Linked DNA regions of Catalinimonas alkaloidigena. Each later gene encodes a partner of the first gene's protein in a complex. Links are inferred from orthologs where the notes say so. Each region holds a gene or a part of one and is shown on either strand. Other genes may lie near its edges.

The links.
Region 2: the proteins of hslU (region 1) and hslV are in contact, whole or in part, in a solved structure (PDB 1G4A), measured with the Escherichia coli proteins. The link is inferred for Catalinimonas alkaloidigena from one-to-one orthologs.

What each region holds. Positions count from the first base shown.
Region 1 is NZ_FNFO01000007.1:82,063-85,212, reverse strand. Bases 326-3,150 are described here. They hold hslU (ATP-dependent protease ATPase subunit HslU), read right to left. Parts: upstream 2,523-3,150; coding sequence 1,128-2,522; downstream 326-1,127. Other genes in these bases: porQ (type IX secretion system protein PorQ), read right to left, coding at 2,548-3,150; BLR44_RS17340 (malectin domain-containing carbohydrate-binding protein), read right to left, coding at 326-371. Outside these bases: more of BLR44_RS17340, read right to left, coding at 1-325. UniProt on the Escherichia coli protein: ATPase subunit of a proteasome-like degradation complex; this subunit has chaperone activity. The binding of ATP and its subsequent hydrolysis by HslU are essential for unfolding of protein substrates subsequently hydrolyzed by HslV.
Region 2 is NZ_FNFO01000005.1:282,421-285,555, reverse strand. The notes cover bases 234-3,043. They hold hslV (ATP-dependent protease subunit HslV), read left to right. Parts: upstream 234-1,275; coding sequence 1,276-1,812; downstream 1,813-3,043. Other genes in these bases: BLR44_RS14885 (SGNH/GDSL hydrolase family protein), read left to right, coding at 1,938-3,043; BLR44_RS14895 (ABC transporter substrate-binding protein), read left to right, coding at 234-1,180. In the rest of the region: more of BLR44_RS14895, read left to right, coding at 56-233; more of BLR44_RS14885, read left to right, coding at 3,044-3,044; BLR44_RS14880 (riboflavin synthase), read right to left, coding at 3,046-3,135. UniProt on the Escherichia coli protein: Protease subunit of a proteasome-like degradation complex believed to be a general protein degrading machinery. The complex has been shown to be involved in the specific degradation of heat shock induced transcription factors such as RpoH and SulA.

The DNA.
Region 1 (3,150 bases):
CCACTTCCATTGCTGTTGTCCAGCGCATGCTGAGAAACGTCAAACGGTTGGCCGTCGCTTACGCGCTTCCAACCGTAGTCGTAGCCTTCCGGTGTTTGGCGTGTTCCGTACGCCTGCCCGAAATCTTTCAGATACCCCGTCGGGGCTTCGAGGGTATCGCCGCTGTCGTTGTTGAGCAACTCACTCATGAAGTTCACCTTGACCTCGATCGGATCGTCGAGCGGAACGCTGGCGGCCGTAGCACCTGCCGCGCGCAACGGGGCCGACGCGGCGTGGGTCCAGGTCTGCGGGCTGACCAGCGTCAGGGCCAGCAAAAGGGGTAACGAGAGGGGAGCATGCAGACCGATGAGCCGATGCAAAAAGTGGAGCACAGACGGAATGGTATTTCGCCTGGCTGAACAGCGTACAAAGTGTGACATGACTGGTTTAAGCAGATGGTGATCAAAGAGTAAGCAGCACGGCCTTGTAATAGCCCACAGCAGCGACCCCTTGCGCACAAGAAACAAGAGAGCACTGCTTTGCAAGGGCTATTGCAAAGGACACATACCTATTTTGGAGCAGTCTTTTCTTTAGACTGCTTACTGTTATAACTAGCTTATTTTAGAAACTTACTGACTTTCGGAAGGAAGCTCGCGTATGATCCTCAGGTAGTTGTGGTGTGAAGGGCCCTTTTTCAGACGCCATTTATACCACGTTCTTCTTGCGATCCTTCGTACTCGCGACAGTGGGACACGTGTATGTATCCATCTGTATTATTTCATATTTCGAGAGATACCCGTCATTCTTATCTCTTTCCTCACAATGATACAAATAAGACAAAAATAATTCAAAGATTAATACAATATTTTTCGACTATTTCGATAAATCGCTGATTATCAGCTCGTAGGGCAAATTCGGTGGAAAGAAAAAGGGATGTAATAAAGTACGATAAATTGCCACATATTTATTAACAGCATCGCATTTCCTTGCTAATCCTGTAAAAACCCGCTTTCTGCGATTTACCCAACCCCCGTCGGTTTCGCGCAAGCTTTTACTCCCTAATAGTGGCCAGGGAGCGCGGACCGGAAGCGCATAAAAAAAGGCCACTCGTACGAGCGGCCTTGTGAGGTCATATTGCGTTGGACGCGTTACAAAATGTATTGGCTCAAGTCGCGGTTCTTCACCAGATCGCGCAGCCGTTCCTCGACCATATCGTCCGTGACGACGATCTTGGCGTTGGGTCCGATCACGTCGGGCACGTCGTACATCAGCTCGTTTAGGAGATGGCTCATGACCGTATGCAGGCGGCGCGCCCCGATGTTCTCGACGTCGGAGTTGATGCGGAAAGCGATTTCCGCGAGTTTCCGCAGGGCTTCGTCCTGGAACGTCAGCTCGACCGACTCGGCTTCCAGCAGAGCGGCATACTGCTTGGTGAGCGCGTTGCGCGGAGTTTTCAGAATCTGGTAGAAGTCGTCGACCGTCAGGTTGTCCAGTTCGACCCGGATGGGGAAACGCCCCTGTAGTTCCGGAATCAGGTCCGACGGTTTGGAGACGTGGAAGGCGCCGGCGGCGATGAACAGAATGTGGTCGGTTGCAATGACGCCGTGCTTGGTCGTGACGGCGCTCCCTTCTACGATGGGCAGCAGATCGCGCTGTACGCCCTCGCGGCTCACGTCGGGGCCGCCCTGTTTGCCACTTCCGCTGGCGACTTTGTCGATCTCGTCGATGAAAATGATGCCTGTATTTTCGGCTTTGCGAATGGCTTCTTCCTTCACTTCATCCATGTCGATGAGTTTGGACGCTTCTTCTTCGAGCAAAAGCTTGCGCGCTTCTGCAATCGACACCCGGCGCTTCTTGTTCTTTTTCGGCAGCATGTTGCCCAGCATTTCCTGGAGGTTCATCATCGACACTTCGTCGATGCCGCCGGGGCCCATCATCCCCATGCCCGACGCCGGACTCTGCTGAATGTTGATTTCGATTTTCCGGTCGTCCAGCTCACCGTTCCGCAGTTTTTCACGGAAGCGCTCCCGCGTTTTCTGATTCAGCGTGTAGTCGTCTTCCGGTACTTCCCCTTCCACAGCCGGGTTGGTGGTCGAAACGGAGCGCGGGGGCTTCATCGCGGGAATCAAAGCGTTGAGGATCACCTCTTCTACCTGTTCGGTAGCGCGTTCTTTTACTTCCTCTTTTTTGCGCTGTTTCACCATGTTGACCGACTGCTCGACCAAGTCGCGCACCATGCTTTCGACATCGCGCCCGACGTAGCCCACCTCCGTAAACTTCGAGGCTTCTACCTTGGTGAAAGGCGCATCGGCGATTTTGGCCAGACGACGCGCAATCTCGGTTTTGCCGACGCCCGTGGCCCCGATCATCAGGATGTTGTTCGGCACAATTTCGCGGGCGATGTCGGAGTCGACGCTCATGCGCCGCCAGCGGTTGCGCAGGGCAATGGCCACGTTGCGCTTGGCGTCTTTTTGCCCAATGATGTATTTATCTAGTTCTGACACAATCTCGCGCGGTGTCAGGTATTGGTTCTGCTCAATCATAATAAAAAGGGTTTCATCTTAAACTTTACTGCGGTGTGGCAGCGGGGGTTTTCTTGCGGAAAACCGAGTGCAGGTTACTGGTCAGCGTCAGGGTACTGGTCCCTCCGGCCACGTGGTACCACCCACGCGCGAAGGCCACTTCGAAGGCTTTGATCCGCGCCATCGCGCCGATCGAAAAACCGGCTCCCCCCGACCGGCTTTGCAGACGTAACTCGCGTCGAATTAAATGGTTATACCCGGCACGCAGGTAAAAGTTGGGGCTCAATACAAACTCGCCCCCAAACACCAGGTGGCGCATGATCTGGTCGCCCAGTTTTTTTTCTTCTTTTACTTCCTGCCCGTTCGCGTCCAACGTGCCGGGTTTGGACGGGTCGAGGTAGACAATGTCGGGGCGCTCCAGGTGGTGGGCCGTGAGCGAAAAGCGCAGCGGCATGTGCTCGGGCTTATAGCTCAGGCCCAGTTGTACGTTGAGCGGCAAAGTAGGTCGCGTAGCGCCCGGGGCGTAGGTATCGAAAATCCAGCCCAGGTTCCGAATCGCCAACCCCACGTGGAAGTCGCGCGTCGGATGGTGGAACGCTGCGCCCAGATCGGCCAGGACTGCGAAGGCGTTGTACGACCCGATGGACGA
Region 2 (3,135 bases), on another replicon or contig:
CTTGAAAAATCCGTAGCATTGCACCATGAGTACAAAGGCGCGTATATTTTTTCTGATGAGTTTTTTATGGGTAGTCGTAACGGGATGTTGGGATCGGTCAGCAACGCAGCCGGTCGCCGAAATTTCGGGAGATACGGTGCTACCCGCGGCGTTGCAAGTGAAGTATGCGCGTGGCTTTCATTTCAGCAAACAGGAGGCGTATACGCTGTTGCACCTGCACCCCGGGGAGGATACGCTCACGTTGGTGTTGGTACCTCGCGATCAGTCCGGGTCGATTGCGCTGGTGGAATCACCCCGCATTTTGGTGCCTGTCCAGAAGCTGGTGGCGCTCTCTACTACTCACGTGGCGCTGCTCCACGCGCTTGGGGCCGATTCGGTCCTCTCCGGGTTGATGCGGCTGCAAGACGTCTACGAACCCACGATCCGCAAACGTGCGGCCGCTGGTAAAGTGGTAGAGGTGGGCGTGGCGTACGAGCCGAATCAGGAAGTGATTCTGGGCTTGTCGCCCGATGTCGTCATGGTGTCGGGAGGGGCCAGCGGAGAAAATCGGCGTCTGGAAATTGTACAGGAGGCAGGCATTGCGGTATTGCCCAACACCGAATGGCTGGAGCCGCATCCGCTGGGGCGTGCCGAATGGCTCAAGGTAATGGGGGCATTGCTCGGCCAGGAACACAAGGCGGCCCAGGAGTTTGAGCGCATCGCCACTGCTTATGAAACGCAAGCTGCCCTGGTGGACCGCGTCGACAGTCGTCCGACCGTGGTGGTGAACCTCCCTTACAAAGACACCTGGTTTGTGCCGGGCGGGCAAAATTACCAGACGCAACTGCTGCACGATGCCGGGGCCGATTATCCGTGGCACGATGCCGGGCAGCAACAGTCGCTGCCCCTTAGCTTCGAAGCGGTATATCCCATCGCCCTGGAGGCGGAGGTCTGGCTGAACACCGGTACCGCCACCACCCGGACCGCTATCCGCGAGCAAGATGCCCGGTATGCCGACTTCCGGCCGATGCAGACGGGCCGGGTGTACAACAACACGCGGCAGATGGACGCCGAAGGCCGGAATCCGTACTGGGAGCGCGGCGTGATCGAACCGCACGTGCTACTGGCCGATCTGATCAAAATCCTGCATCCGGAGTTGCTGCCCGACCATCAGTTGCAGTATTATCAGCAGTTACCTTGAAGATTTGTCAGGCCAAGTCGGCGGTTTAGGCAGAGTTTTACCTTCGGCACCATTCCTGTGCAGGCACTCCCTTTTTGAATGTAACTGAACGAATCATGAAAATACACGCCACAACCGTCGTCGGGATTTTGCATAACGGACAAATTGCGTTAGGTGCCGACGGACAGGCTACGATGGGAAATACGGTCGCCAAAAGCAACGTACGGAAGGTACGCTCGCTGATGAACGGCAAAATCCTGACGGGCTTTGCGGGATCTACGGCCGATGCCTTCTCGCTGATCGACCGGTTTGAAGAAAAACTCAACTCGTACGGGGGCAACATGCGCCGCGCGGCCATCGAACTGGCAAAAGACTGGCGTACCGACCGGTACTTGCGCCGGCTGGAGTCCATGCTGATCACGGCCACGCAGGGGGAGCTGCTCATCATTTCGGGAACGGGCGACGTGCTGGAACCCGATAACGAAATTGCGGCCATCGGTTCGGGAAGCATGTATGCACAATCGGCCGCGCTGGCCCTGAAAAAGCATGCGCCACAGCTCACCGCCGAAGAGATGGTGCGCGAAAGCCTCAACATCGCCGCCGACATTTGTATTTATACCAACCACAACCTGGTGATCGAAACGCTGAAGTAGCGTTCTGACCATCAACCTTCTTTAAAAGACCGGGCCGTTACGCGTCCGGTCTTTTTTTGTATCGGCAAGAGGGCGTGCGCCTGGGCCAAATTCCGTTACTTTGCCCGTTAACGCAATAGCTTTTCATGAACGCAAAATCTTTTGGGTGGCTGTGGCTCGTCATCGCGGGCTGTTCTTCCGTACAACCCGCCACCACCGACGAAGCGGTCCTGCCCGCCTCGGCACTGTACCCGGTTGGACGGAGCCTGCCTGCCCCGCACGGAGGCGTGGAGCTGATCGGCTCGGCCGTGCACGTGGGCTTCCGCTTTGCGGGTGATAGCTGCCGGGTGGTGGCGCACCTGACGCAGCCGGGAGCGCACAATTACCTGCAATACGAACTGGATGGCGTCTACCAGAAGCGAATCCGGGTAGCCGATACCAGCCGCAGCGAAATCACCATTCAGGCAACGGGCGAGGGGCCGCAGACGGTTTGGCTCTACAAAGCCACCGAAGCGCACACGGGGCCTATCATCCTGGACGAAATTGTGGGGCAGGGGGTGCGTTCCCTGAAGCGTCCCGAAGCTCCGTTCATCGAATTTATCGGCAACAGCATTACCTGCGGGGCCGCCGCCGACCCGTCGGAAGTGCCCTGCGGAACGGGCGTATACCACGATCAGCACAATGCTTATCAGGCGTACGGACCGCGTGTGGCCCGGGCGTTGGGCGTCAACTACCTGATGAGCTGCGTCAGCGGCATCGGGGTGTACCGCAACTGGAACAGCGACGGCCCCACCATGCCGCAGGTCTACGAAAAGGCCGATTTGCAGCAGGACAGTGAACGCATGTGGGAATTTGATGCCTACCGGCCTGCGGTGGTGAGCATTGCGCTCGGTACGAACGACTACAGCAACGGCGATGGCCAGCGTCCCCGGCTTCCTTTCGATCCTGAAGCATTTGTCAGCCACTACGTTGCGTTTGTGCAGCAGGTCAAGGCGCACTACCCCGAGGCGCAGATTGCCCTGTTGAGCAGTCCCATGGTGCAGGGCGGGCGGCGCGATACATTGCAGCAATGCCTTACCGCCGTGAAAACGCAGGTCGACGCGTTGCATCCCGCCGCGCGGCCCGTTGCCCTCTATTTTTTCGAGCCGATGCAAGCCAGCGGATGTACGGGCCACCCGAGTGTGGAGGAGCACGCCCGACTGGCGGAAGAGTTACGGCCGTTTTTCCGGAAGCTGTTGCAGCACACGAACTGACCTAGCGCCGGGCAGCCATGATTTTCTGGATGTATTTGCCCAGAATGTCGAATTCGAGGTTCACCGTGTCGCCTTCTTGCAGGAACTGGAA